DNA from 3 places in the Pseudocitrobacter sp. 73 genome. Region 1 is predicted to be linked to each of the others. Evidence: riboswitches for the same ligand, from Rfam matches in the RefSeq annotation. Region 1 holds a riboswitch; each other region holds the start of a gene.
What was found. Region 1 has a riboswitch for thiamine pyrophosphate ahead of thiB (thiamine ABC transporter substrate binding subunit). Riboswitches for the same ligand answer to the same signal wherever they lie in the genome.

Region 1 (10,096 bases):
TTATCCTGCCAGTGGCCGGTCACTACGCTGTGCTGCTGACGCATGCGCGCGCCGATAAAGCCGAACTCGCGGCCGCCGTGCGCGGTCTGGTTCAGGTTCATAAAGTCCATATCGATGCTGTCCCACGGCAGGGAGGCATTGAACTGGGTATGGAATTGCAGCAGCGGTTTGTTAAGGATGGTCAGGCCGTTGATCCACATTTTCGCCGGTGAGAAGGTGTGCAGCCACACCACCATGCCTGCACATTTATCATCGTAGTTGGCATCACGGCAGATGGCGGTGATCTCATCCGGGCGCGTGCCCAGCGGTTTCAGCACCAGTTTACACGGCAGTTTCGCTTCTGCGTTAAGGGCATTAACTACCTGCTCCGCGTGCTGTGTCACCTGACGCAGGGCTTCCGGGCCGTAAAGGTGCTGGCTGCCAATCACGAACCATACTTCATAATTATTAAAAATGGTCATTGTCGTATCCTTAATGAGTCAGCGCTGCTGTGGCGGACGGCGTGGTAGCCGATGGCGCAGCGGCAGGGAGATAATGTTGTTCGGCGCTCAGCGCCCATTGCTGGTAGCGTTGATAGAGTTGTTCAAAGCGTTTCGCCTGTTGCGGATCGGGCTGGAGCGTGCTTTCGACACGGCTGGCCATCAGTAACTGTGCGGCGGGGATATCGCGGTAAACGCCGGCGGCGACGGCAGCAAAGATGGCCGCGCCCAGCGCACAGCACTGGTCAGAGGCGACAATCTGTAACGGGCGATTGAGTACATCGCAGCAGGCCTGCATGATGACGCGGTTTTTACGCGCAATGCCGCCCAGCGCCATCACGTTATTGACCGGGATACCCTGGCGGGTGAAGCACTCCATAATGGCGCGCGCGCCAAAGGCGGTGGCGGCGATCAGCCCGCCAAATAAGGCTGGCGCGTCGGTAGCGAGATTCAAATCAGTAATCACGCCCTTCAGACGCTGATTGGCGTTCGGCGTGCGGCGACCGTTAAACCAGTCGAGTACCACTGGCAGATGATCGAGAGACGGATTCTTCGCCCAGGCGTCAGTCAGGGCTGGCAGTAGCTGCTTCTGACTCTCTTTAATTTGCGTTTTCAGTTCAGGATGCTGTGCGGCGAGTTGTTCCAGCGGCCAGCCCAGCACGCGACCAAACCAGGCGTAGATGTCGCCGAACGCCGACTGGCCCGCTTCCATGCCGATAAAATCAGGTACTACGCTGCCGTCAACCTGGCCGCAAATACCTTTCACCGTACGATCGCCCACGCTCTCTTTCTCCGCGACAAGAATGTCGCAGGTGGAGGTCCCGATGACTTTCACCAGCGCGTTAGGCTGTGCGCCCGCGCCGACTGCGCCCATATGGCAGTCAAATGCGCCGCCGGAAATCACCACTTTTTCGGAAAGCCCCAAACGCTGCGCCCATTCCGCGGTGAGCGTGCCCACCGGAACATCGGCGGTCAGGGTGTCGGTAAACAGCGGGCAGGGAAGGTGCTGATTGAGGATAGGGTCGAGTTCATCGAAGAACGACGCCGGTGGCAGGCCGCCCCAGCTTTCATGCCACAGGGATTTATGCCCGGCGCTACAGCGGCCACGGCGAATATCCTGCGGGCGCGTGGTGCCGGAAAGCAGGGCCGGAACCCAGTCGCACAGCTCAATCCACGATGCAGCAGCCAGTGCGACCGCGCTATCTTCGCGAGTGACGTGCAGAATCTTGGCCCAGAACCATTCGCTGGAGTAGATACCGCCAATGTAGCGCGAGTAGTCTTCTTTGCCCGGTTGATGGCACAGGCGAGTGATGGCTTCGGCTTCTTCCACGGCGGTGTGGTCTTTCCACAGCACGAACATGGCGTTCGGGTTTTCGGCGAACTCGTCGCGCAGCGCCAGTACGTTGCCGTCGGCGTCAATCGGCGCAGGGGTTGAACCGGTGCTGTCGACGCCAATTCCGACGACATCAGCCCGTTGGGAGTCGGTGAGCTGCGCCAGTACGCTTTTCAGCGCCGCTTCCATCGACTCAATATAGTCGCGCGGGTGGTGGCGAAAACGGTTATTCGGGGCGTCGCAGAAGCGGCCCTCCTGCCAGCGCGGATACCATTCAACGCTGGTGGCGATCTCTTCACCGTTCGCGCACTCCACTGCCAGGGCGCGGACCGAGTCGCTGCCAAAATCGAGGCCAATTGCGATTGCCATCGTGTCACTCCATCGTAATAAAACAGGATGTGTTAACACTAGCGATGGCCCGGAAAAATCGTCAGGCAGGAACCGCTAATCTTATGGATAATTTTGCTGTCACATCCCAAAGTGTGACGCTGTGCAAATATTCAATGTGGACTTTTCTGCCGTCTTTATAGACACTTCTGTTACACGCCAGAAACCGTATCTCTCGCGGAATTGTTATCAAAATCGCGGCTTGTCGCGGGGTTAAATGTTTATCGTGAGCGGTGATGGTTTGCACAGGTCGCCGGGAAGGGTGAAAACGTGAATATGGATAATTGGTTTCTTCACAACATGCGGAGATCAGACTGAAAATGCCTGAATTGCAAAACGATCCCCTGCTGCCGGGTTACTCCTTTAACGCGCACCTGGTCGCCGGGCTGACGCCGATTGATGCCGGAGGGTATCTCGATTTCTTTATCGACCGGCCGCTGGGCATGAAGGGGTTTATTCTTAATCTGACGGTTAAAGGGGAGGGAATAATTGAAAATCAGGGGCAGCAGTTTATTTGTCGCGAAGGCGATATGCTGCTCTTTCCGCCAGGCGAAATTCATCACTACGGGCGTCATCCTGACGCCAGCGAATGGTATCACCAGTGGGTTTATTTCCGCCCCCGCGCCTACTGGCATGAATGGCTGAACTGGCCGACCATTCATGCGCAAACCGGTTTTTTCCGCCCTGATGAAGCGCATCAGGCGTCGATTTCCGCGCTTTTTGGGCAAATTATTGATGCCGGGCAGGGCGTTGGGCGTTACTCCGAGTTGCTGGCGATCAACCTGCTGGAGCAGCTTCTGCTGCGACGTATGGAAGCCATTAATGAATCGCTGCATCCGCCGATGGATAACCGGGTACGCGATGCCTGCCAGTATATCAGCGATCACCTGGCTGATAGCCATTTTGATATCGCAAGCGTAGCTCAGCATGTTTGCCTGTCGCCGTCGCGTCTGTCGCATTTGTTTCGTCAGCAGCTTGGTGTCAGCGTGTTGAGCTGGCGTGAAGATCAACGCATCAGCCAGGCGAAACTGCTGCTCAGCACCACGCGTATGCCGATTGCTACCGTGGGGCGTAACGTAGGTTTTGAAGATCAGCTCTATTTTTCTCGCGTTTTCAAGAAATGTACCGGTGCCAGCCCAAGTGAATTCCGTGCAGGGTGTGAATAAAAAGTAAAGAAAAGGAAAGGCGGTGTGTCGGAAAGCGTCATTGCCAGTAAACTATTCAGACAATTGATGGCTTGACGAAAGTCGGGGTGATGACCAGAATCCCCGATTCGTTTTCAAACCGGACACACTATGCAAGCACTGCTGGAACACTTTATTACCCAGTCCACGACCTATTCACTTGTCGCGGTCGCGCTGGTGGCTTTTCTCGAATCATTAGCGCTGGTCGGTCTGATTTTGCCGGGTACGGTGATGATGGCGGGCCTCGGGGCGCTGATTGGCAGCGGCGAGCTTAATTTCTGGCAGGCGTGGCTGGTCGGTATTGTGGGGTGTTTGCTGGGCGACTGGATCTCCTTCTGGCTTGGCTGGCGCTTTAAGAAACCGCTGCATCGCTGGTCGTTTATGAAAAAGAACAAGGCGCTACTGGATAAAACTGAGCACGCGCTGCATCAGCACAGCATGTTCACCATTCTGGTCGGGCGCTTTGTCGGGCCAACGCGCCCGGTGGTCCCGATGGTTGCCGGAATGCTCGACCTGCCGGTATCGAAGTTTATTCCGCCGAACATTATTGGTTGCCTGCTCTGGCCGCCGATTTACTTCCTGCCGGGGATTCTGGCGGGTGCCGCGATTGATATTCCTGCGGATATGCAAAGCGGCGGCTTTAAGTGGCTGCTGCTTGGCACGGCGCTGCTGCTGTGGATTGCTGCGTGGCTTTGCTGGCGCTTATGGCGTAGCGGAAAAGCAGCGAAAGATCGTTTGTCCGACTATCTTCCGCGCCAGCGTTTACTGTGGGTGGCCCCGTTAATGCTTGGCATTGGTGTGGTGGCGCTGGTGGCGGCTATCCGGCATCCGTTAATGCCTGTTTACATTGAAATTTTATGCAAGGTGGTTGGGCTATAGCATAGTTTGCCGGATGGCGGCGTAAACGCCTTATCCGGCCTACAACAATTGATTGGAACGAGTAGGCTGTGTAAGCGAAGCGCCAGCCGACGCAGCGATACCGAGTAAGTGCGACGCGCTGGCGTGCCCGCTCAGCAGCGCCGTCGTTTCGCCATCCCACGCAATGCGTCCGTCGGCCACCACGATCGCGCGGGGCGCAATTCGCGCGGCATCCTCCACGCTATGCGACACCATCAACAACGTCATCTGCTCACGTTCACATACCGCTTTCACCAGTTGCAACATCTCCTGACGTAGCGCCGGGTCGAGGGCGGAAAAAGGTTCATCCAGCAGCAAAATCGGCTGCTGACGGACCAAACAACGCGCCAGCGCCACGCGTTGACGCTGACCGCCGGAAAGCTCACCGGGCAGGCGCGTCAGCAAGGACTCAAGGCCCATCTGTTGGGCGATAGCCTGCAACGTCTGTTTTTGCGTGTCGTTCAGTTTCAGCGAAGGCGACATCCCCAGCCCGATGTTTTGCTGCACGTTCAGGTGGCTGAACAGGTTGTTTTCCTGAAACAACATTGATACCGGGCGACGTGCGGGTGGCGTGCGGGTATGTGCCTCGCCGTTAATCACAATTTCACCACTGGCTGGCGTCAGAAATCCGGCAACCAGATTCAGCAGCGTACTTTTCCCCGCCCCGCTCGGCCCAAGAATGGCGAGGGTTTCGCCCTGCGCCACGGAGAGACTAAAACGCATCGGTAAATGCTGATAAAGCCAGGTAACATCATTAAGTTTTAGCATGGCGTCCCGGGAGTTTTTCAATCACGGTAAAAAGCAGGAAACAGAGCAGCAGCAGAAGCAGGGCGGTCACCGCGCCATCCTGGCTGCGATAAGAGCCTATTTGCTGGTAAAGATAAAACGGCAGTGTGCGGAAATCATCATTGCCAAACAGCGCCACCACACCGAAATCGCCAATCGACAGGACGCAGGCGAAAGCCAGCGCCTGAGCCAGAGGGCGTTTTAGCGCGCGCAGTTCCACCACCTTCAGACGATTAAAACCGGCCAGCCCCAGCGACTCACACAACGGTGTATAACGCGCGGTAATATCGCGCATCGGCGTCTCCAGCACTTTCAACGCGTAGGGGATGGCCATCAGCGCATTGGCGAAAATCACAATGCCATCGGCGGAATCGGGCAGGCCGACGGTGTTGTTCAGCAGCAGGAAAAAGCCGGTCGCCAGCACAATCCCCGGCATGGCAAGAATCAACATGCCGCTCAGTTCCAGCGTTTGTCCGGCGAGTTGTGCATTACGCGCGCGCAGCTCGCGGCTGCTCCACAGCAGCATCATGGTCAACACCACGCTGAGTACGCCAGCGGCGACGGCGATGCGCAGTGAGGTCCACAATGCCTGCCAGAGCGGCGGTTGTAGCAGGGCATTGAGCATCGCCGGGTTGATGCCATCGACCAATACCGCCAGCAGCGGCGGCAGCATCAACAGCAGCGCTAGCGTAATCAGCAGGCCATCGCTAAGGCGGCTGTGTAAACGATCGTCCGGGTCGCGCCAGCCCTGCATTTGCGTATTACCGACGGCAATTGCTTTGCTCAGACGTTGGCTAATTAACACCAGTGTCAGGCAGCACGCCATCTGGATCAGCGCCAGCATCGCCGCCCGCGCCGGGTCATAATCAAAATTGAGCGCCTGATAAATCGCCAGTTCAATCGTCGTGGCTTTCGGCCCGCCGCCCAGCGATAACACGGTGGCAAAGCTGGCAAAACAAAGCATAAAAATAAGCGTGCTGATGGGCAGAATTTGCCGACGCAGCCAGGGCCATTCCACGAAACGAAAGAAGCTAAACCCACGCATCCCAAGCTGAGCGGCAAGCTGGCGCTGCTCGCCGGGGATTTGCTCCAGCGCCTGAAGCAGCAGGCGGGTCGCCATTGGCATGTTGAAGAAGACGTGCGCCAGCAGGATTCCCTGTAATCCATAAGGCGAGAAATGCCATTCCAGCCCGAGTGATGTGAATATCTGTGCCAGCCAGCCCTGACGCCCGTAGACGCTGAGGATGCCGAATACCGCGACCAGCACGGGCAAAATCAGCGTCATGGCGCACAGGCGCAACAAAATTTCTCGGCCAGGGAAACGACGGCGATAGAGCGCGCGGGCGAGAAAAATAGCAGGCACAACCGAGAGTAGCGCGGAGAGAAACGCCTGCCAGAAGGAGAAGCGCACGACGTGCCAGAGATAGCTGTCTGCCAGCAGCATCTTCCCGCTGGCCTCCGGGGCGCTAAACCAAAGCGCCAGAAAGGCGGCCAGCGCCACGGCGACGATAAGCGTCGCCGCCGTTGTGCCAGGCCAAATCCAGCCGGGAATTAACGGCTGACGGCGCGTTGCCATGTCGCAATCCAGTTCTGACGCTGTGCGGCGACGTCCTGCGGGGTAAATTCCAGTGCGGTTTTCGGTTTAGCGAGCGCCGCAAAGCCTGCGGGCAGCGTCACGTCAGCCACCGGATACATCCAGTTACCCGTCGGAATGGCCTGCTGGAAGGCCGGGGAAACCATAAACTTGAGGAATTTTTCAGCCAGTTCAGGCTGTTTACTGGCAGCGGTACGCGCGGCCACTTCTACCTGTAGGTAGTGCCCTTCGGCAAAGGAGGCGGCGGCGTAGTTATCTTTTTTCTCTTCGATAATGTGATACGCCGGAGAGGTGGTGTAGCTCAGCACCAGGTCGCTTTCCCCTTTCAGGAATAAACTATACGCTTCGCTCCAGCCTTTGGTCACGGTGACGGTTTTCGCCGCCAGTTTCTGCCAGGCTTCAGGTGCTTTATCGCCATACACTTTTTGCATCCACAGCAGCAGGCCCAGGCCCGGTGTGCTGGTGCGCGGGTCCTGATAAATCACGCGCCATTTCTGGTCGCTCTCGACCAGTTCTTTCAGGCTTTTCGGCGGATTTTTCAGTTTGTTTTTGTCATAAACAAAAGCGAAATAGCCGTAGTCGAAGGGAACAAAGGTGTCATCTTTCCAGCCGCCAGGAACGGTGACGGCGCTAGCCGGAACGCCGCTTTTGGCGAACAGTTTTGTCTGGCTGGCGGCTTGCAACAAATTGTTATCAAGGCCCAGCACCACGTCGGCTTTGCTTTTTTTCCCTTCCATACGCAGGCGATTGAGCAGTGAAACGCCATCTTCCAGCGCCACAAATTTCAGCTCGCAGTCACAGTCGGCTTCAAAGGCTTTTTTCACCACCGGGCCAGGGCCCCAGTCGGCGGCGAAAGAGTCGTAGGTATAAACCGTGAGCACCGGTTTGGCGAAAGCTGGCAGGGCGAGAAGCGCCAGCAGCGGCAGACATTTTTTTAACACTTTGCACCTCAGTAAGCAGGTGGCAAAGGATTTTGAGTTGGCCTCAAATCCCTCCGCCGGCGTTATCCGGATCAGGTTCGACGGGTTTAATCTCAGCAGACTTCTGCACCCCGTTGAGTAGCTCGCTATTGTAATGATTACGTGAATAAATCAAAAGCGCTAAGGATCCGGAGGGGCGAACCACGCGGATTTAAAGTCGAACCAGCCCAGGGTGTTCATACGCACGCCGCGCATACTCCGTTGCCCCTGAATGCGCAACCAGTGGTGGATGAGTGGCACAATGGCCTGATGTTCCAGCAACTGTTTACACCAGGTGGGGAGATCCAGTTCCCCCGCATGCCACTGCCGGATATCTGCCTGCCAGTCGCGCACGATGCAGTGTTGGAGCAGCGGCACTTCGCAAAGATGCGCAAACAGCGAGAAATCGAGCGGCAGGGTAAAGTTAGCGCTGTTCAGCCACACATCGCTAACCACCTCTCCGCTGTGCCACTGATCGTAATCGACTTCGTTTATATCAAGCGTAACATGGTGTTCTGCCAGCAGTTTTCGCATTATTTCGGCTATGACCCGATGCTCAACGTGATCACGGTAAAAGCCGAGGGTGACCCGCTCCAGGCCAGCCGGTTTTTCGCTGGTTTTACTGTGCGCATGGTGCCAGCGTGGCAGCAATCCGTAAGCGGGGAACCAGTACTGCTGATACTGCTCGCTGGCGTGGTAGAGAAGGTTGGCTGGAGAGAGCACGTGGCTTAACCACTGACGAACCCTGAGGTTGGCGCCGCGCGGGGCGCGAGCGTCAAATAGCAGATAATAACAGCCCTCTTCAAGACGGCTCTCAACGGCCTGTTCACTCTGCGTCGTGCCTTGTAACGTCAGCCCACAGCTAACATCTTCCGCGACATCCGGCAGCACCCAGACATTTACCTCATCAATAAGTGCGCGAAAACCGAAGTACTCCTCAAAGGCGTGGATCTTGAGCTGGTTCTGGTTGTTGCGCACAACCGCATAAGGGCCAGTTCCTACCGGCTGGCGGGAGAAATGTGGCATGGATGACCACTCGTGCGGCAGGATCATTGCCGGAGTATGACCGAGCAGCCACGGTAGCCAGCGGTCCGCGTGTGAGAGATGAATATCCAGCGTCCATGCGGTCGGCGATACGATTTGAGTGATGTGAGAATAAAGGGGCAGCCTGTTAATGCGTTCCAGAGAATGGATGACGTCTTCCATCTCCAGTTCGCGACCATTATGAAAATGAATACCTGGACGCAAATAAAAGCGCCAGTGCAAAGGGGATATTTCCTTCCAGTGGTGCGCAATATCGGCTTCCAGTTCCCCGTTTTCCTCATTTATGCGCGTCAGGGCACTGAAAATTTGTCGCGCGATATGGGTTTCAGATCGACGTAACGCCGTACCGGGCAACAGATTTTGCATCGGGCGATAGTAGAGCACACGCAGAATGTGCCGCCCCTGGCGAAAGCTGCGCCCCAGATGAGAAACCAGCATCTGTCGCACTGTCGATTTGTCGCCCACCAGTTGTACCAGTTGGTCGATTCTGTCTTGCTCCAGCAGGTCTTCCGCACGCTGCTGCTGCAATGCCAGACCGGTATAAAGGAAGGTTAAACGCGAACGTTTACCCCGCCCGGCCTCGGCTTCCCAGGTCAGCCAGCCGCGCGCTTCCATGGTGTTTAACAGGGTTCGCATATGGCGACGCGAGCAGCTCAGCAGCTCCGCCAGTTCGTTCAGCGTCGTTTCCTGCGCTTTGCCGTCGCAGCATTGCCACAGACGGATGAATTGTTGTTGCAGTCGACCAGAAGGCATAAAAGGGGAACTCCTGATAAAAACTCAGCAATTTATTAATCCCTATATTAAGCCAATAATTCTCTTCGATGAAGTGAGGAGGTGAATATGATGAGGTCAACCACAGGTCAGTTTTATCAGCGCTATTTTTACGCAACACGTCATGTTTCCTGGCTGGCCCGCCAGATGGCAGGGATGCGGTACAAAATGCTTGATAACCTGATGCAGTGGGAGGTTACGCGCTCGACCTCTGAACACTAAATCGCCAAATCATGTGTGACTGAGTATTTGCCAGCAGGTATTATCTGCTGGCTTTTTTTATTTCTCGCGCGCTAAAGGATTTCTCATGCTCTGGATTATGACGATGGGACGACGTCTCAACGGTGTCTACGCGGCCTTTATGCTGGTGGCATTTATGATGGGCGTAGCGGGGGCGCTGCAGGCGCCGACGCTGAGCCTGTTTCTCAGCCGGGAAGTCGGCGCTCAGCCGTTTTGGGTGGGGCTGTTTTACACGGTGAACGCCATCGCCGGGATACTGGTCAGCCTGTGGCTGGCGAAACGCTCCGATAGCCAGGGCGATCGTCGCAAGCTCATTATGTTCTGCTGCCTGATGGCGGTGGGAAACGCGCTGTTGTTTGCGTTTAATCGCCACTATTTAACACTGATCACCTGCGGCGTTTTGCTCGCGTCTATTGCCAACG
Region 2 (10,096 bases), on a different contig from region 1:
CGAACCAACCCATTCGCCAATGATGGCGCCGATGGGCGCAACGGCTGCCGCCATGCGCAGGCCGGAACCAAAGGCAGGTAGGGCAGCCATTAACTGCACATGACGAAGCAGCGCCCAGCGTGACGCTCCCATGGTGCGGGCCAGGTCGAGATAATCGCCACTCACCCGGCGCAAACCGTCAAACAGCGCCGAGGTGACCGGGAAGAAGATAATCAACACCGCCATGGTGACCTTAGCGCTCATACCAAACCCAAACCACAGCACCAGTAGCGGAGCGAGGGCGAAGACCGGGATCGCCTGGCTGGTTAATACCACCGGCATTACCCAGCGCTGAAGACGGGGAGAAAAGACCATGCACAGCGCCAGAATCGCTCCAAGCAGTACACCAATCACCAGGCCACTGGCGATTTCCGATAGGGTGATCAACGTGTGCCAGCCGAGGTAACGACCATTGTCGTGCAGGGCCTGAACGACCGCCGTGGGTGAGGGCAGCAGGAATGACGGGATAGAGCCGAGCGTCGCCAGCCACCATAACCCCACTAAGCCTGCAAACAGCGTCATCCCACGCCAGATACGTGATAAGAAAATCATTGTGCCCCCCGAATGAGTTGTTGCATAAGCTCACGTTGGCTCTGGATAACCAGAGGATCGTCAAGCTCGCGTGGCGGTAGGCCAGCCATTACGTGGGAGGCATCGATGCCGCCAGGATGTTTCGCCAGAACCAGAATGTGATGACTCAGGCGGCAGGCCTCTACGGGGTCGTGTGTGATCAGTAACACGGTACGGTCAGCCAGCAGTTCCGCCGCCAGCGCTTGAATCGTGGCGCGGGTAATCGCGTCCAGCGCGGAAAATGGCTCATCCATCAGGACAATAGGCTGCTGTTCGTAGAGAGTTCGGGCGATGGCGGCGCGCTGGCGCATCCCGCCGGATAACGTCTGCGGAAGGGCGTGGCCATAACTGCTTAGCCCAACACGCTCAAGCAGCTCTTGCGCCCATTCGCGATCGGCTTTTTCTCCGCGTAAACGTGCACCCAGGCAAACATTCTCTTCAATGGTTAACCACGGATAGAGCAGATCGCGTTGCCCCATCCAGGCGATTCGGCCTGCAAGCGGGCGACCATTTTCATCCGTCACGCTACCCGATGTGGGTGCGGCCAGCCCGGCGACAATGCGCAGCAGGCTGGTTTTACCCACCCAGCAAGGAGACAAAATGCCCTGCCGGGAGAGTCACGTTCAGGTTCTCGAATATTGTCTTTTTGCCATAACGCAGCGTAAGATCTGTCAGCCTGATCGCGGGGGATTCATTCACTGACTTCATGATTTCGCGTTCAACCCCATTTGCCAGAACGCGCTTTCCAGCCGGGTGGCGGTGGTGAAGATAGATGAAAGTTCAGCGATACGGCTTTCTCCCCCGCGCTGGGCCGCCAGATTTTCAAATAGCGTCAGAGAGGCTTGTACGCCTGCCAGATAGTCCTCATCACCATAGTTCCGGATCCACGGCGCGTAAGGATTACCCTCAAAGACGGTCGCCGGATCGTTGAGCAGGCGCAGGCCTATTTCCGCATAGCCTGCCACGCACGGCATCAGTGCGGTGAGCAGATCAAGCACATCGCCAGAATGCCCCACATCCAGCACGTAACGGGTGTAGTTCACCGTTTCGGCGGCTTCTTCGACCTGCGTAACGTCGGACTCCGTTAATCCCCATTGCTGGCAGTAGCTGATATGTAGCGGCAGTTCATTGAGAATGGCATTCAGTGATGTCGTCGCCGTGCGCATCTCCGGTAGGTTTTGCAGTTTGCTCACCAGCAGTGCGTAGGCGCGGGCGAAATGAACTAAAAACAGGTAATCCTGGGTGAGGTATCGGCGGAACGCAGGTTCAGGCAGGGTGCCATCACCCAACTGCTGGACAAATTCGTGCGCGACGTAATCGTGCCAGTGGTGATCCGCCAGCATACGAAGGCGTCCATAAAGACCGGTTTCAAACAGGGGTAAAGACATAGGACCTCCAGTCAATAAATGGAGATCCGGGCGCAATGAGGGAAGAACAGGAATTGGCTGTGTAAATAGATGGCTAACCCGTCCCTTCGCTGGCATGACCCAGATCAGGTTCTAAGGGTTCGGCTTGCGCCATCTCAGCCCATTACTGGACACCCCTCGGACAGGAGGTTTTATACGATATTTTTTCTGTGAATACAACGAGGGGGGAACGCTTACCGGAATGACTTCCAGCAAGCGTGCTGTTATCAGGCTTTAGGAATGCGTAAAGTCTGGCCGGGATAAATTTTATCCGGATGAGAAAGCATCGGGCGGTTGGCTTCAAAGATTTTGTTGTACAGATTGGCATTACCGTACACATTTTTGGAAATCGCGCTCAGCGTATCGCCGGACTTCACGGTGTAGTAGGTGGCTTCATCCGCGCTATCGGCAGCGGTGATGTTATTCTCAACTTCACTGACGCCGGCAACGTTACCGACGGCGACCTGAATTTTCTCTTTCTCTTCCTGGGTTAGCCCATCACCGGTGACGCTGGCTTTCCCGTCGACGACCGTCACCTGAACTTTATCCGCACCCGGAATATTGAGTTTCTTTAAATGCTCGGTAACTTTTTCGCCCTGGTCCTGATGCGAATCCGTCAGTTTGTCCCACAGTTTTTCACCTGCTTCTTTCACGAAGTTAAACAGTCCCATATCCGTTCTCCAGTAAAGAATGTCAGGGTAAGCATAGCAGATGAGGTGCGCGACGCCGGGTTTGCGTCGCGCACAAAAGGCGGGATTAATGGCCCCAGCGGGTTTTCAGATAATTCACCGCCTGGCGGGTTTGCGGTTGATTGAGATTATCTTCGCGGAACAGAATCGTCCCGTTGATTTCCGGGATTGATTCATTGAGATCGATCTGCTTACTCAGCTCGGGTACACCGCCATTCACCGCCCAGTCAGGTTCTTTTTTCGACGGTTCGCCCACTTTATACAGCGCCACGCCAATATACAGCCGCGTTTTGGTCGGTTTCACCACATCCGCCCACCATTTCGCCAGCACATCATAGCGCGCGGCATCGCGGGCAAATGGCCAGTAGAGCTGCGGGGCAATGTAGTCCAGCAAGCCCTGTTGCACCCAAAGACGAGTATCGGCATAAGACTCATCGTAGGCGGCCGCACCGCGCGTATCTGACCCTAAAGGATCGTGCGAGCGGTTACGCCAGACGCCTGCCGGGCTGACGCCAAACTCGACGTCGGGCTTCAGCTGCTTAATGGTGCGTGAAACCTGCTCGATAAGCTGTTGCGTGTTATGGCGTCGCCAGTCGGCTTTTGACGCATATTGCTGGCCATACTGCCGCCAGGTCTGGTTATCGTTAAGCGTTGAGCCGGGCGTTTCGGTATAGAAGTAGTCATCAAACTGCACGCCATCGACCGGATATTTTGCCACCACTTCCGCCACAACACTGGTTATCCAGTCGCGCGCTTCCGGGATTCCGGGGTCAAGGACGAAGCGATCGCTTGATGTGCGGATCCAGTCGCGATGCAGGACAAAAATACTGGCGGGCTGCTGTGAGAGCGTGCGATTCAGCTCAGCTACCGTTGATGGTTTGGTGTTGGTTGTCACCCGGTACGGGTTAAACCAGGCATGTACTTTCATGCCGCGCTTATGGGCTTCATCCAGCATAAACTGCAATGGATCGTACCCGGGGTTCTCGCCAATCTTGCCGGTTAAGGTATCGGACCACGGCAAAATTTTGGAATCCCACAGGGCGGTGCCATCGGGTTTTACCTGGAAAAATACGGTATTGATACCGAGTTGTTTCAGGTTATCGAGCTTTGCCGTCAGCGCTTCTTTCTGTTTATTGATGCGAATGGCGGGGCTGCTGATATTGACTGAGTTAACTGGCGGCCAGTCGAGCCGCGAGACCGTGGCCAGCCAGATACCGCGCATCGGTTCATTACTCTGCTGCGTTTTACCGGCGGGCTTTGATGTGTTGCCTGGCGATGTAACAAGTGAACTCGGTGGCTTAGACGAACAACTGACAACAAGTAATGCCGCGGCAACCAGCGTGCCTAGTTTTTTAACCTGAGTGACCGGGGAGACGCCCCGCAAAGAGATGATCATAAACGCCCGTTTTCTACTAGTCCCTTGAGAGGCGATATTCTCTTACGATTTGCAGGGGAAGGGAATCAGATCTTATCGTCACGCCCCTGCAACCACGGGTTAAATCCGCCGTCCTGAGGTTCATCGTCTTCAAGGGAATCAAGATAGAGCGCTTCAACTTCCGCTCGCGCCCACGGCGTGCGGCGTAAAAACTTGAGGCTGGATTTCACGCCAGGGTCATTCTTAAAACAGTTAATGTTTACCAGTTTGCCCAGTTTTTCCCAACCGTAGCGAGCCACCAGGGCATTAATTTGCATCTCCAGCGTAACGCCGTGCAAAGGATCTTTCGAATGTTGAGCGGTCATGAATATCCGATAAAGTGTGCGCAAAGAAGCGGGAAGGGTACAAGAAAGCGGGCACTGCAGCAATGAAATGAAAAGGGGCGCGAAACGCCCCTGATTTCGCTTACTCGAACAGCCTGCGGTGTAATGCAACGACGGCGCTATCGGCAGTGTCGCCCGGCAACAGGAAGCTGAGATTATTATTGGATGCGCCGTGACAAATCATGCGTACCGCATGTTCGTCCAGTTCGGCGAAGGCATCACGACACACCCCTGTCCCCTGATGAAGCTGATTACCAATCAGCGTCACCAGCGCCAGCCCGGTTTCAATCTCAACCCGACAGTGGGAGGAGAGCGCCGTCAGCAGTGACGTGGTCAAGGTGTGATCTTCCCCGGATGTCGCGCAGGTGGGATCGAGTGCCAGCGCGATGCTGCTTTCCGAGGTCGTAACCAGATCAATATCCACCTGATGCTGTGCCAGAATAGCGAACATCTCAGCAAAAAAGGCATAGGCTGGCTGCGCGTGAAGACTGTGCAGCCTTAACAAGGTTTGCTTACGGCGAACGGCAATCGCACGATAAAGCGGCGGATTCTCGGTTTCACGACGCACCAACGTGCCGCCTGCAGCGGTATTTTTACTGCAACCGACAAATACCGGTATATTCTTGCGCATCGCGGGCAACAGCGTTGCCGGGTGCAGCACTTTCGCCCCAAAGGCGGCCATATCGCTGGCTTCAGCGAACGAGATGTGGTCGATACGCTGGGCTTGCTGCACAACGCGAGGGTCAGTGGTGTAGATACCCGCAACATCTGTCCAGATATCGACGCGTGATGCCTGTAGCGCTTCGCCCAGCAGGGATGCGGTGTAGTCGCTGCCGCCGCGCCCCAGCGTCGTGGTATGCCCGGCGTGATCGCTACCGATAAAGCCCTGAGTGATCACGATGGCCTGTTCGATACGCGGACGCAGGTGCATTTCCACCTGTTCGGCGACCTGGCTAAGTTCCGGTTCCGCACAACCGTAAACGTCGTTGGTGCGAATCACTTTGCGCGCGTCAAACCATTCAGCCTGGGCCTCGCGTTCGCGAAGCACTTCAGCAAACAGCAGGCTCGACATCAGTTCGCCGTGGCTCACCAATTCATCGCTTAATGCAGCCGATGGCGTTGCCTGCGCGGTTTCAGCAAGACGAGCAATATTATCAAGCAGTTGATCTATTTCTTTACTGATAACCGTTGGCTGTTTTAGGCGGGAAATAATGTTGTACTGGATGGTACGAAGAGTATCGATTTTATCCATACGGTCGCCGCTTTCCAGACCTTCAGAAAGCTCGACTAACAGATTAGTGACACCGGCGGAGGCAGACAATACGACCAGGCGTACCTGTTCATCTGCAAGAACAATACTGGCACTGCGATTCATCGCGTCAAAGTCAGCAACGCTGGTACCGCCAAATTTGGCAACGACGAATTGTGGATAAATGCGTGTCATAACAATCTCATATCAGGGCGCCATAAAAGATGGCTAGAAAATTTTCATTCTCGGCATAAGGGAAGTGACTTCGCCTTACGAAATGTCCGCCCGCGAACATTTCTGGTGACAACCCAGGATATACATCCCGTTGTCGATAACGTGTATGCCTCTTACGCGTTACCGGTGTGATGCGCATTAGTTCATTTATTAGCGTGTAGTGCAAATAAGCGCGCCATAGTAAGTGATTTATCTTTTAGGATCGATGTTTTTATTATATTTATCGATAAACCAGTTAAAAAGAATGCCTTATCAGCAATTCCTGAACGTTATTAATAGTAAAAATGTGTAAAGAAAGCATAAAGCCATGACAATGTGATGGTTTACATGACGTTGTGCGTGTTTTGTTCATCAGTTACATTTTGCCTGAAATGGTAACGATTTTTAAAGTATGCGAACAGCAGAACCCCACGTTACATACTGATTCAGAAGGGAAAAATCCTAATAAAAACATCGCTAAAATAAATGATTGAGTCCTACGCTAAAACCACTTATATTAGCCGCGTTTTTTTACAGGCAGTCCCTTTAACCTTAATTCAACCCGGCGTTATTAATACCCGAGGTTGTGGGAGTGATATGATGACGGATAAAGTCCGTATTGATACTTTAAGTGCTAATTCATTACCACAAAGCAATGATACCTTTTTAGCAAGACAAGCTGAGTTTGAATCCAACGTTCGAAGTTATCCACGTAAACTGCCGCTGGCGATTGCCAAAGCGCAGGGCGTTTGGATCACCGACGTTGAAAATAATCAATATCTTGATTGTCTGGCAGGCGCTGGCACCCTGGCGCTGGGTCATAATCATCCTGACGTGCTTCAAAGCATTCAAAGTGTCATCAGCAGCGGCTTACCGTTACATACGCTTGACCTTACCACACCTTTAAAAGATGAATTTTCATCTTATTTACTCTCTTTATTGCCGGGTCAGGGCAAAGAGTACTGCCTGCAATTTACCGGCCCTTCCGGCGCTGACGCCGTAGAAGCTGCACTTAAGTTGGCGAAAAAAGTGACCGGTCGTTCCAGCATTATCAGCTTCTCTGGCGGTTACCACGGGATGACGCATGGCGCGCTTTCAGTCACCGGTAACCTGTCACCGAAAGAAGCCGTATCCAACATGATGCCGGAAGTGCAGTTTATGCCGTATCCGCATCAGTACCGCTGCCCGCTGGGTATTGGCGGCGACGCGGGTGTTAAAGCGCTGACGTACTACTTCGAAAACCTGATCAACGACGTAGAAAGCGGCGTGCGTAAACCGGCTGCGGTGATCCTCGAAGCGGTGCAGGGCGAGGGCGGTGTTAACCCGGCTCCGGTCGAGTGGCTGCAACGCATTCGTAAAGTTACCCAGGAACACGGCATTCTGCTGATTATCGATGAAGTACAGGCGGGCTTTGCACGTACCGGTAAACTATTTGCCTTCGAACATGCGGGTATTGAGCCAGACATCATCGTGATGTCTAAAGCTGTCGGTGGCGGTCTGCCGCTGGCTGTTCTGGGTATCAAGAAGCAGTTCGACGCCTGGGCACCGGGTCACCATACGGGCACTTTCCGTGGTAACCAGCTGGCAATGGCCACGGGCCTGACCACGCTGAAAATCCTGAAAGACGACAACATTGCTGACAAAGTCGCCGCTCAAGGCGAGTGGCTGAAAGGCAAACTGGCCGAGCTGCAAAAACGTTACCCGGTCATCGGCCACGTTCGCGGTCTGGGTCTGATGATCGGTCTGGAAATTGTGAAGCCGAACGAAGCGAAAGATCACATGGGTTGCTACCCGGCAGATGGCGAGCTCTCTGCGCTGTTGCAGAAAAAATGCTTTGAGTCTGGCCTGATTCTGGAGCGTGGCGGTCGTAACGGTTGCGTACTTCGTCTGCTGCCGTCTCTGCTGATCACCAATGCTGAGCTGGAAATTTTCCTCGATAAATTTGAAAACGCCTTGCTGGGCGCTGGCGTGAAGCCGGTTTAATCGGAGTTAATGAACGTGTCAGATAATAACCCGATTCTGTCCGGTTCGGCGCAAAGCATCGCCGCCTACCAGGATGCCATCGAGCAAAGCAGCAAAGCGGTCGTTGAATGGTTAAAACAACCTGAGATGTATCAGGGTAAAACCGTTGACGAGCTGCGCGAGCGTATTCATCTGAACTTCACCGCAGAGGGCCTGGGTAACCAGGCCACTATTGCGCGTGCTGTTGAGTACTTCCTGAAGGATAGCCTTTCTGTGCATCACGCGCAGTGTGTGGCGCATCTGCACTGCCCGAGCCTGGTCATCAGCCAGGCTGCAGAAGTGCTGATCAACGCCACCAACCAGAGCATGGACTCCTGGGATCAAAGCCCGTCAGCCACCATCATTGAGATGAAGCTGATCGAATGGCTGCGCGAACAGGTAGGTTATCCGGCTGGCGATGCAGGCGTCTTTACCAGCGGTGGCACCCAGAGCAACCTGATGGGGTTAATGCTGGCGCGCGACGCTTTCTTTGCTCGTCAGGGGCATTCCATTCAGCAGAATGGTTTGACCGGCGATCTCAGTAAGATCAAAGTGTTCTGCTCTGAAAGCGCACACTTCTCTGTGCAGAAGAATATGGCGCTGATGGGCCTGGGTTATCGCTCAGTGACTCAGGTGAAAACCGACGTATATTCTCGCATGGACATGGCCGACCTGAAAGCCAAACTGGCCCAGGCGAAGGCCAATGGCGAGCAGGTGATGGCGATCGTCGCTACGGCGGGAACCACCGACGCCGGTGCTATCGATCCGCTGGTCGAGATCACGGAGCTGGCTGCGGCCGAGAATATCTGGGTCCACGTGGATGCCGCGTGGGGCGGGGCGCTGCTGCTCTCTGAGAAATACCGTCACTACCTGAACGGCCTCGAATCCGCTGACTCTGTCACGCTTGATTTCCATAAGCAGTTCTTCCAGACCATCAGCTGTGGCGCTTTCTTACTGAAAGATGCGCGTCATTATGAACTGATGCGTTACCAGGCAGCGTACCTGAACTCTGACTTTGATGAAGAGCAGGGCGTGCCAAACCTGGTGTCCAAATCTCTGCAAACGACCCGTCGTTTCGATGCGCTGAAACTGTGGATGGGCCTTGAAGCGCTGGGTAAAAAGCAGTATGCCGAAATCATTGATAACGGTGTAACTCTGGCGCAGCAGGTCGCAGAATTTGTTTCCGCACAGCCGCACCTGGAACTGGTTATGCAGCCACAGCTGGCCAGCGTGTTGTTCCGTTTCCGCCCGGAAGCGGGAGATGCTGCGTTTGTTGCGTTGCTCAACCAGCGTATCGGTGACGTGCTGCTGGCATCCGGCGCGGCTAACGTCGGTGTCACAGAAGCTGACGGTGTGACGTGCCTGAAACTGACACTGCTGAACCCGACCGTTTGCCTGGAAGATGTCAAAGTTCTGCTGGCGAGCGTGAAAGAGACGGCTGAGAAGCTTTTAACGCGTTGATATTAGCGAAATAAATTAAGCCTCTGTTTTCACAGAGGCTTTTTTTTATGCTACGCCTGTTCCGCCATCAGAACACCACACCTGCCCGGAAGCATATGAACAACTGTCGGATGCCAGTAGAACATATAACGGCGCAATCTCAACAGGCTGACCGGGTCTGCCTAATGGCGTGTCTTCACCAAAGTGCTGAACCTTCTCCTGGGGCTGACCGCCACTGGACTGCAACGGTGTCCAATAAGGGCCAGGCGCTACCGCATTGACGCGGATCCCGCGGGGGCCGAGTTGTTTTGCTAATGATTTTGTGAATGCTACGTTGCAGGCTTTAGTCTGTGCATAGTCCAGTAGAATTTCGCTGGGTTTAAAAGCCTGTACGGAAGAGGTATTAATAATCACCGCACCTTCTGCCAAATGGGGCACAGCAGCGCGAGTTATCCAGAAGGGGGCATAAACGTTGGTTTTAAACGTGGCATCAAAATCAGCGGTAGTGAGATCCTCAATGGCATCGCAGTATTGCTGTCTGCCGGCATTATTCACCAGAATATCCAACCCACCTAAGGCATTGACTGCGTGCTCAATCAGCGTGTCACAAAAAGACTCCACGCGAATATCCCCTGGGATGGCGACAGCCTTACGTCCCTCAGCCTGAATCAGGGCGATAACAGCTGCAGCATCCGATTCTTCTTGAGGTAAATAACCAATGGCAACATCGG
Region 3 (10,096 bases), on a different contig from region 1:
AATGATATTTGCCGGAAAAATCCATTCACGGCGACAGGACTTATCGTTGAGGAGTGAAAATGCTCAGGTTGGAAGATTTAACCCTGTTCGTGCGTGCGGCGGCATTGAGCAGTTTCAGCGACGCGGCGCGCGAGGCGGGTCTGCCACCTGCCCAGGTGAGTTCCGCCATTAAACGTCTTGAGACGGCGCTCAATATTCGCCTGTTTGCCCGCTCAACCCGTAGCCTGCGCTTGACGCCAGAGGGTGAAACCTGGCTGCCTTACGCCACCCAAATGCTGGAAACAATGCAGGCCGGGCTCCAGCAGATTCAAACGCCGGATGATGAAATTCGCGGTACGTTGCAAATTGCGGTGCCTTCGGACCTCGGGAGAAACCTGCTACTCGGTATTTTCCGCCAGTTTCGCCTGCGTCATCCGGCGCTTAAGCTGCGCATTCTTTTCTCGGACCAGGTGACGGATGTGTTTAAAGATCCGGTTGATGTCGCATTTCGCTACGGCACCAATGAGGATGCGTCGTACGTTGCGCTGCCCATCGCACCGGATAATCGACGCGTGTTGGTCGCATCGCCAGAGTGGATCGCCAAAAATGGCGAACCGGCAACGCCCGCTGATTTAGAAAAGTGTGATGCGCTGACGTATGTGCTGCGAGGTCGTTTGTTTGATCGCTGGACGCTTACCGCCGGGGGAGAAACTCACGAGGTGCAGGTAAACGGCACAATTATCAGCGATGATGCAGAAGTGATTCGCCGACTGGCAATTGCCGGGGAAGGTATTGCCAATAAGTCCTGGCTCGACGTCAGTGAAGATGTCTTTCAGGGGCGACTGAAATTGCTGCTGCCGGACTACGAGGGCGACGGTGTGCCGCTGAATATGATTTGCCCGCATCGCAAGCAGCTCTCGCCTGCGGTGCGGTTGTTGTATGAGGCGGTGAAGGAACGCTGTGAAGCGCTGGTGCAGCGCAGGGGCTAAACCAACGTCATCAAAAAGAATCCGGCAGCGGTCATCAGGAGCGATCCCACCACGTGAGTCATCACCGAAATCATCGCCCACAGATAGTTGCCGTTTTGCAAAAGGGTGACGATCTCCGCCGAAAAGGTGGAAAAGGTCGTCATCCCACCGCAAAGACCGGTAGTGATCAGTAACTTCCATGCCGGGTCCAGTTGCGGCTGGCGCAAAAAGAACGCCAGCGCCGCGCCAATAATGAAACCACCGACCAGATTAACCACCAATGTTCCCGGCGGCAGGCTGGGGAAAAGGCTGTTGAGCTTCATCGACAGCCACCAACGAATGACACACCCGGTAGAGCCACCAATAATAACGGCCAGTAATGAACGATACATCACGCGCGTAAATCCTTATGCTAAATGTTTGATCAGCACATCCACCGTCAGATGGTTGATGTACTCAAGGGAGTGGGAGGCGAGCACGCCCAGCAGGCGATTGTGATGCCCGGCGATGACCAGATCGATACGGCGATCGCGGATACAGGATTCGACATCCTCAAAGCGACGGGTCGTGACCAGTTCCAGCGTTTGTACCGGTAGCGAAACGGATTCCGCCAGCTCGCTCAACAGGGCTTTGGCCTGAATGACTTCCTGCGAAACCACATCATCCATCAGGCTGTCGGAGACATAATTGAGGGCGCGATAATCGGTGCTGATGTGCGCGATGGTTATCGTCATCGCGTTCTCCTGCGCCATTTTTGCGGCGTGATCAAGCAGGGGAATGCCATCAAGACTGCTGTTGATCAGCACCAGAGCATGGTTGTAAACAGGCATAAAAAAACCTCGTCAGGTTGCGAGGTATGCGCGGGTCTTCGAACGAAAGACAGCCTGACATACCTCCATGTTAAGAGGGTATACCAGGCGTCATCAGCCCCAGCAGGGCGGTTGGGAAAGGTGGAACGCCATCACCTTTGTGAATAATTTTGGACCGATGATGGGGGGAATGCAAATAGTTTGTGCGGCTTGCTTCCGCCCGGCACTTGCCGTAACCTGCTGCGATACACGAATTTGTTGTATTAATGACTCGGGGTGCCCTTCCACAGTGAAGGCTGAGAAAAACCCGTACCACCTGATCTGGATAATGCCAGCGTAGGGAAGTCAGAGACCGTCAGGTCATTGCTTCTGGACGTTCTGGCAGGAGCAAACCATGCAAGCTGAGCCGCTTAGCCCTGCGCAAATCGCGCATTCGTTACATCTTTTTCGTCATCACGCCCCCCTTGTTCACTGTATGACAAACGACGTCGTGCAGACCTTCACCGCCAACGTACTGCTTGCGCTCGGCGCATCCCCCGCGATGGTGATTGATGCGCAGGAAGCTGCGCAATTCTCTGCCATTGCTGATGCGTTATTGATAAACGTTGGCACGTTAACGCAGCCGCGCGCGCAGGCGATGAAAGCCGCTGCGCTGAGTGCGAACGCGGCGGGTAAACCCTGGACTCTCGACCCTGTCGCCGTGGGTGCGTTAACGCTGCGCACGGAATTTTGCCACGATCTGTTGACCTTAAAACCTGCCGCCATTCGGGGGAATGCCTCCGAAATTATGGCGCTGGCAGGAATGAGCGCGGGCGGGCGCGGCGTGGATACCACCGATACCGCCGCTGCTGCGCTACCGGCGGCGCAGGCTCTGGCGCGTCAGATCAATACCGTTGTGGCGGTGACGGGCGAAGTGGATTACATCACCGATGGACAACGCGTTATCGCGATAACGGGCGGCAACCCGTTGATGACCCGCGTAGTGGGGACGGGCTGTGCATTGTCTGCGGTCGTCGCGGCAAGCTGTGCGCTACCGGGCGACAGGCTGGATAACGTTGCCTCTGCCTGCGCCTTGATGAAACTGGCCGGTAGTCGTGCGGCGGTCGATAACGGACCGGGCAGTTTTGTCCCGGCATTTCTTGATGCACTGTATGCACTGAATGGGGAGGCACTGGCATGAAACGGATTAACGCATTAACGATCGCGGGTACCGATCCAAGTGGTGGGGCAGGGATTCAGGCTGATCTGAAAACCTTCTCAGCATTGGGTGCATATGGCTGTTCGGTGATCACCGCGCTGGTGGCGCAAAACACCCATGGTGTGCAGTCCGTCTATCGTATTGAACCGGATTTTGTCGCCGCACAGCTGGATTCCGTGTTTAACGATGTGCGCATCGATACCACCAAAATCGGTATGCTGGCAGAAACTGATATCGTTGAAGCCGTGGCGGAGCGATTACAGCGCCATCGGGTGGAAAATGTGGTGCTGGATACGGTCATGCTGGCCAAAAGCGGCGATGCGCTGTTATCGCCCGCGGCGGTTGAAACCCTGCGTCAACGTCTGCTGCCACAGGTCTCGTTAATTACGCCGAATCTGCCGGAAGCGGCGGCACTGCTGGATGCGCCGCATGCGCGTAATGAGCGTGAAATGCTGGAACAGGGTCGCGCGCTGCTGGCGATGGGGTGTGGCGCAGTGCTTATGAAGGGCGGTCACCTGGATGATGCGGAAAGCCCCGACTGGCTGTTCACCCGCGACGGCGAGCTGCGTTTTACCGCGCCGCGCGTCATGACCAAAAACACCCACGGTACCGGTTGTACATTATCAGCCGCGCTGGCGGCACTGCGCCCACGCCATAGCAACTGGGGCGACACGGTGCAGGAAGCGAAAACCTGGCTTTCAGCCGCGCTGGCCCAGGCCGATACGCTGGAAGTTGGTAGTGGTATTGGCCCGGTGCACCATTTTCACGCCTGGTGGTAATAGCACATTGAAAAGCCCGCATTTGGACGGATAGCAAATGCAAAATTGCCTGATGGCGCTATGCTTATCAGGCCTACAGAGTGTGCACAATGCATTGAATTTGCAATGTTTTGTAGGCCGGATAAGGCGTTTGCGCCGCATCAGGCAAATACCCGCACGACACCACCAAAACGCGCTTGATGAATGCCTGATTAATGGCGCACCAGCGTGGCAAAGTAATACACCAGCGGTATCGCCAGAATCCACAAGCCGAGAGGGATTTCACGCCACTTCCCGGCAATGGTTTTAATCATCACATAGAACAGCAATCCACCCGCGATACCTGTCCCGAAGCTGTTGGCGATAAGCGTAATCATCACCATCATCAGTACCGGTAAGCCGTCAGTGAAATTCGCCAAATCCACCTTGCGCAGGCCGCTAAACATATTCAGGCCAATCAGGATCAACGCCGGGGCAGTGGCTTCTTTGGGGATCATCAGCGCAACGGGGGTGAACAGCAGCATCAGCAAGAACATGATGGCGGCGGCAAGCGCAGTCATGCCGGTTTTACCGCCTGCTTCCGCCGAGGCTGAGGACTCAATCAGCGCCGTCGCGGCCGGAATGCCGACCCAGGGGCCCAGCGCGGCAGCGATGGAGTCAACTATAAACGGGCGGTTGATGTGCGGCATGTTGCCTTCTTCATCCAGCAGTCCCGCTTCACCGCCGACGGCAAGCGTGGTGCCCATGGTTGAGAAAAACTCCGAGGCGAAGAAGACAAACAGATAAGGCAGGAAAGCAATATTCAGCGCGCCAATGATATCCACCTGCGCAAACACCGGTGTTAATGAATGGGGCAGGGCGATAAAGCTGGATGGCAGGTGCGTGACGCCCGCCGGGATACCCACCAGCGTCGCACACAGAATCGCCCACAGGATAGCACCAGGAATACGACGTGCCTGCAGGGCAATCGCCAGAAACAGCCCGCACAGCGCCACCAGCGCACCCGGCGAAAGAAAATCGCCCAGCATCAACGCGTTGTTTTTGGCGCTTGCCAGTACCAACCCGGCATTACGAAAACCGAGCAGGGCAACAAAAATACCGATAGACGCCGTCAACCCCAGTTTGATGGATTGCGGCACCGAGCGGGTAACCACTTCACGCAGGCCAAAACGGGTGAGCAGGAAGAACAGCACGCCGGACCAGCAGGCAATTCCCAGCCCAATCGGCCAGCCAATTCCGGCGTTCCCGGCCAGCGATACTCCGACTAAGACCGAGCCGCCAATCCCCGGGCCAACTATAAACGGCAGATTGGCATAAAACGCCATCAGCAGCGTGCCGACAACAAACACCAAAATGGTGCCAGTGGTCGCCGCGCCTTTGTCCATCCCGCCCGCAGCCAGCAGTCCGGGGATCACCACCAGCAGATAAGCGGCGGCAAGAAACCCCGTGATACCCGCCAGACATTCGGTACGTGCAGAGCTTCCGCGAGCGCGTAGGGCAAAACAACGTTCCAGCCAGCTCTCAGAGGCAGGCGTATTGATTGAGTGGTCGGCCATTTAGTCGGCGCTCCTTTCCTGATGCGAAGAGTGAATAACGGGGTCAACAATCTGACGCGTTGCGCCATCGGTGAGCCCCAAATCCGTCAGATGTGGCCCGGCGTTACAGGCCAGGCAGGTGCCCTCAATGGCCTTAAATACCCGATACGGCGGCTGCCAGTCGGCAATGTCACCGCTACGCTCGCGCAGGTCTCGGAATGCGGCCGCCAGGTCAGGGGCCGGTAGATCGGAGAGCATCCCGGCAATCGGCATCGCCACGTGGGCAACTAACTCGCCATGCTGCACCAGTGCCATCCCGCCGCCGCTGGCAATCAGGGTATTGGCTGCCAGCGCCATTTCTTGCGGGCAGCGTCCCAGTACCACCAGATTATGTGAATCGTGAGAGTAGCTGGTGGCGATAGCCCCCTGAAGTTCGCCCCAGCCTTCCAGCAGGGCGATTTGCGGTTTTGCCTCGTGACGTCCATGGCGATGCTGAACCCAAATCAGGCTGAACCCGGTTGGGAGCACAACGTGGCCCTCGCGGATTTGCACATCAACTTCACCCCATTCGGTAAAACGCGCGCCGCGAATATGTTTCAGCCGCGCGTCGCCATGTTCAACGTCGGCGATGCGCAGGACAAAATCGTCCGCGCTGAGCGGCGCAAGATGCATGGTATCTGGCAATGCGGGGTGACTCGCCGCCGACAGCGGCTCAATCATTGCACCATCGCGGGCAAGCAGTTTCCCGCCGACGTAGACCTGGCGTGGTCGAATCGTTTGCAGGGAATCCAGCACCACCAAATCCGCACGGCGACCAGCGGCAATCAACCCTAAATCATCGCGCTTAAGCCGCAAAGCACCGTTGAACGTCGCGAAACGCAGCGCATCGACGGCGGGTAAACCGTGCTCAATCAACAGATTCAGCAGCGCCACGATACCGCCTTTTTCCAGCAGCATATCCGGGGGCACATCATCGGTGCAGAGCGTAATCTGCGAGGAGAGATGCGGGAGCGTCTTCAGCGCCGCCACGATATCCGGCAGCAGATAAGGATGCGAACCCCGGATTTCCAGCGTGAGACCGGCGCGCAGTTTTTCCAGCGCATCGTCGGCGGAGGTGAGTTCATGATCCGACGTCACGCCCGCTGCGAGGTAAGCCTGTAACCCGGCCCCGTTCAACCCGCGTGCATGGCCTTCAATTAGCTTTCCGCTCTGTAAGCCACAGCTAAGGATCTCCTGCATCCGCGTGCTGCCATTCAGCACGCCATGCATATCCATCACTTCCGCGACACCACGCACTTCCGGCCAGTTGAGCATGGTTTCCATCTCCGCGCCGGCGAAATCGGCACCTGACATCTCCAGCCCCGGTGTGGAAGGGACGCTGGACGGTGCGGCGATCATCACCTGCAAAGGAAGATTGCGGCTGGCATCAATGGCAAAACGCACGCCTTCCACGCCCAGTACGTTTGCCAGCTCATGAGGGTCCCAGAAGACTGCCGTAGTGCCCTGCGCCAGCACGATTTCCGCATAACGAGCGGGAAGAAGATGTGAACTTTCCAGGTGTACATGGGTGTCGATAAAACCCGGTGAGAGGTAAGCGCCTGCCAGCGAGTGCGTCTCGGCGGCGTCGCTTCGGCTACCGCTCGGATGCACGCTGGCAATCATGTCACCGACGATACCCACATCCGCTTCGCGAATTTCGCCGGTGACCATATCCACAATGCGGGTATCGGTAAGCAGGAGATCGAAAGGCGCGTCGCCTTTTGCGGCGTCTATCGCCCGGCGGCGAGGGGAGGCAGTAGTACACATAAATATCGTCCGGTCATTCAATATGGGCGCTACTTTACGAAGTGTGGAAGATGATGGCAAACGTTTGCCTCGCTGAAAAAATTTATCACCTGATAAGAAAAGGTTATTCTGCAACAAACGAACAATGCGAAACCTATCATGACTGAACCCTGGCAACGGCTTCCCGCACTCTCTTTAAAGCAGCTTCAGTATTTTGTTACCCTGGCTCAGTTGCGTCACTTCACTGACACCGCCAGTAAGCTCGCGATAAGTCAGCCGGCATTGAGTAGCGCGCTGCGGCAGATTGAAACGGTGCTGGGCGGTAAGCTGGTGAACCGGACCGCCGCCGCCGTGACGCTGACGGAGTTGGGCGTTGCCATTCTTCCTCATGCCGAGCGGGTGCTCTACGTCGCCCAGCAGGCGTTCAGCGATATGCGGCAAATTGTCGAATCCGGGGGCGACGGCACTTTGCGTATTGGCCTTGTGCCGTCGGTCAGTTCGCTGTTGTTCCCCTCCGTGGCTGAACGGCTGGCGCAAGCTTTTCCCCGGCTGAAGGTGGAGTTTCACGATCTCACTAACGATGCGTTAGCAACGCAGATAGTGAACGGGCAACTGGATTTCGGCATTGGCGCGCTGGACAGTTCTGTCTCTCCGGCATTACAGGTTTTCCCGGTGCTGGAGGACCCTTTTGTCGCTGTATTGCATACCGACGATCCCCTTGCTCAATCGGCACATCTTCCGTGGCAGCAGCTTGCTGGCCGCGATGTGGCCGTCTTTTCCAAAGGCAATATTCAGCGGCTGGTAGGGGCGCTGGACGAGAGTCAGCGTCTCAAGCTACATATTCGCTATCACGTTGATTACATTGAAACCCTGTACGGCCTGGTGCGCTCCCGGCTGGCGGCGGCCATTTTGCCGCAGCTTTATACCGCGCATCTCTGCGATCCACAGCTAAAAGTGTTGCAGCTTCAGCAGCCGGAACTCACGCGCACCGTCGCGTTGTTGCGCAACGCAGCACCGTTGCCGCCGCAGGTCGAACAGGCCTTTATACTATTACAGCAAGCTGTGCGGAATGAATGAACACCATTTCCTCGTCGGGAGTAGTCTTCCGGCGTAGCGCCACCTATACTGGCTCGGGGCCCATTGCAGGGAAAAATAAATGGAACAAGCACATACACGTCTGATTGCGCAAATTACTGAGCGTATTGCTGCGGCAGATAACACGCCGCTGTATCTGAAGTTCGCTGAAACAGTGAAAAATGCCGTACGCAGCGGAATACTCGAACATGGCAATATTCTGCCTGGCGAACGTGACCTGAGCCAGTTAACGGGCGTGTCGCGTATAACGGTGCGCAAAGCGATGCAAACGCTGGAAGATGAAGGCGTGGTCACGCGCGCGCGGGGTTATGGCACGCAAATTAATAATATTTTTGAGTATTCCCTGAAGGAAGCGCGCGGATTTTCGCAACAGGTTGTGCTGCGGGGGAAAAAGCCGGATACCCTGTGGGTGAATAAGCGTATAGTTCCTTGCCCGGAAGAGGTGGCTTCACAGCTGGCCGTTGCGCCGGAAAGTGACGTTTTTTTGCTCAAACGTATTCGGTATGTGGATGAAGAGGCCGTATCTATTGAAGAATCCTGGGTTCCCGCCCAGTTGATTCATGATGTGGATGAGATAGGCGTTTCTCTGTACGACTATTTTCGCAGTCAGCATATCTTTCCACAGCGCACACGCTCAAGAGTCAGCGCGCGGATGCCGGATGCCGAATTTCAGTCGCATATCAAAATGGATGAAAAAATCCCGGTGTTGGTTATCAAACAGGTTGCGCTTGACCAGCAGCAGCAGCCGATTGAGTACAGCATCAGCCACTGCCGCAGTGATTTATATGTTTTTGTGTGCGAGGAGTAGTTCTTCGCGCGTTGGGCTGCAATCGCCGCCCCGGTGACCCACCACCCAGGACGCTACCGCGTTTCCGAGCAACACGGATTCGCCGAGCGTCCAGCCAGAAGCAAGACCCGCCAGCGTGCCGCCCGCGTGGCTGTCGCCCGCGCCGATGGTGTCAACAACCGTCACAGGAAACGGTGCTGCCAGCCCCTGTTCCTCCTGGCTGAAGTACCATGCTCCCTCTTTATCATGTCGCACGATAAGCGGCGTGCCAAACGTCGCAAGCCAAGCGTTACCGAGCTGCCGGGTTTCCGTCGGTAAATTAAAGCGTGTGGCGGCGATTTCGGCTTCCTGGCGATTAAGCGAAATAACCGGCTTGCAGGCCATAGTGCGAGCCATCAGTGCATCCGGGATATCGGCAATGCGTGGGCCAAAATCGATAAATGGCGTGACGTCTCGCAGACTTTCAAGCCAGTTGACAAGCAACTCCCCGCAAGGTGACGCAAGCTGATAACCTGAAAGCGACACCAGGCTTTGTGGAGCGACTGACAACTGCGCCAGCCAGTTGTGAGTCCACTGATTTTCAACGCCGCTGAACGACATAAACGTGCGCTCGCCATCTGGCTCAACCAGCGCCAGACACCAGCCGTTATCGCCCTGAACACCGTCAATGCAACTGACAAGCCCCTCGCGGGCCAGACTATTGCGGATGATCTCAGCCCAGACACCCTGGCCGACGGGCAACGCATTATTTGCCTGCATTCCCAGACGTTTCAGCGCCACCGCAATATTCAGCGCGCAACCGCCAATATTGACCCCTTGCTGATGCAGCTCGATATCGCAGCCGCGCCAGGGAAGGGCATAAGCATCGGCAATCACGTCGATCACCGCCGCGCCGACAACCGTGATCGGCCGTTGGTTGCCTAAGGTGGCTAAACGTGACGCAAATTTCATAATGCCTCCCGTTGCTCGCGATACTGTGCCAGCGCGGTTGCATAGCGGTTAAAGTCGAGTTGGTTGACGTCATCAAGTTGCTGTTTTAGTGATGGGTCAATAGCGGAAATGCCGCCCAGTGCGCCGCAAATCGCGGTTGCCATCGCCCCGATCGTATCCGTATCACCCCCGAGGTTGGCGCATAAAATGGCACAACGGTTAGGGCAGCCCTGTGCCAGTTCAACCATTGCG

Region 2: linked by a shared signal. The riboswitch ahead of tenA (thiaminase II) and the one ahead of thiB (thiamine ABC transporter substrate binding subunit) in region 1 are both predicted to bind thiamine pyrophosphate.
Region 3: linked by a shared signal. The riboswitch ahead of thiM (hydroxyethylthiazole kinase) and the one ahead of thiB (thiamine ABC transporter substrate binding subunit) in region 1 are both predicted to bind thiamine pyrophosphate.

The regions. Positions count from the first base shown of each region.
Region 1 is NZ_VTZO01000009.1:293,748-303,843, forward strand. Features, by position in the region: gene araA (L-arabinose isomerase) at 1-461, opposite strand, end outside; gene araB (ribulokinase) at 472-2,181, opposite strand; gene araC (arabinose operon transcriptional regulator AraC) at 2,520-3,365, shown strand; gene F0Q32_RS10930 (DedA family protein) at 3,495-4,262, shown strand; gene thiQ (thiamine ABC transporter ATP-binding protein ThiQ) at 4,302-5,048, opposite strand; gene thiP (thiamine/thiamine pyrophosphate ABC transporter permease ThiP) at 5,035-6,642, opposite strand; gene thiB (thiamine ABC transporter substrate binding subunit) at 6,618-7,601, opposite strand; TPP riboswitch at 7,632-7,724, opposite strand; gene sgrR (HTH-type transcriptional regulator SgrR) at 7,761-9,416, opposite strand; gene sgrT (glucose uptake inhibitor SgrT) at 9,504-9,656, shown strand; gene F0Q32_RS10960 (sugar efflux transporter) at 9,742-10,096, shown strand, end outside.
Region 2 is NZ_VTZO01000011.1:15,354-25,449, reverse strand. Features, by position in the region: gene F0Q32_RS13370 (ABC transporter permease) at 1-591, opposite strand, end outside; partial or broken gene F0Q32_RS13365 (ABC transporter ATP-binding protein) at 588-1,317, opposite strand; gene tenA (thiaminase II) at 1,314-1,997, opposite strand; TPP riboswitch at 2,062-2,164, opposite strand; gene lysM (peptidoglycan-binding protein LysM) at 2,243-2,686, opposite strand; gene F0Q32_RS13350 (glycoside hydrolase family 10 protein) at 2,772-4,100, opposite strand; gene F0Q32_RS13345 (VF530 family DNA-binding protein) at 4,166-4,444, opposite strand; gene lysC (lysine-sensitive aspartokinase 3) at 4,545-5,906, opposite strand; gene F0Q32_RS13335 (diaminobutyrate--2-oxoglutarate transaminase) at 6,522-7,907, shown strand; gene F0Q32_RS13330 (aspartate aminotransferase family protein) at 7,923-9,386, shown strand; gene F0Q32_RS13325 (SDR family oxidoreductase) at 9,432-10,096, opposite strand, start outside.
Region 3 is NZ_VTZO01000006.1:285,777-295,872, reverse strand. Features, by position in the region: gene F0Q32_RS06410 (LysR family transcriptional regulator) at 60-968, shown strand; gene crcB (fluoride efflux transporter CrcB) at 965-1,339, opposite strand; gene F0Q32_RS06400 (universal stress protein) at 1,355-1,777, opposite strand; fluoride riboswitch at 1,855-1,922, opposite strand; TPP riboswitch at 2,019-2,116, shown strand; gene thiM (hydroxyethylthiazole kinase) at 2,151-2,936, shown strand; gene thiD (bifunctional hydroxymethylpyrimidine kinase/phosphomethylpyrimidine kinase) at 2,933-3,733, shown strand; gene F0Q32_RS06385 (NCS2 family permease) at 3,925-5,268, opposite strand; gene F0Q32_RS06380 (adenine deaminase) at 5,269-7,053, opposite strand; gene F0Q32_RS06375 (LysR family transcriptional regulator) at 7,192-8,109, shown strand; gene F0Q32_RS06370 (GntR family transcriptional regulator) at 8,189-8,935, shown strand; gene F0Q32_RS06365 (PfkB family carbohydrate kinase) at 8,909-9,865, opposite strand; gene F0Q32_RS06360 (ADP-ribosylglycohydrolase family protein) at 9,862-10,096, opposite strand, start outside.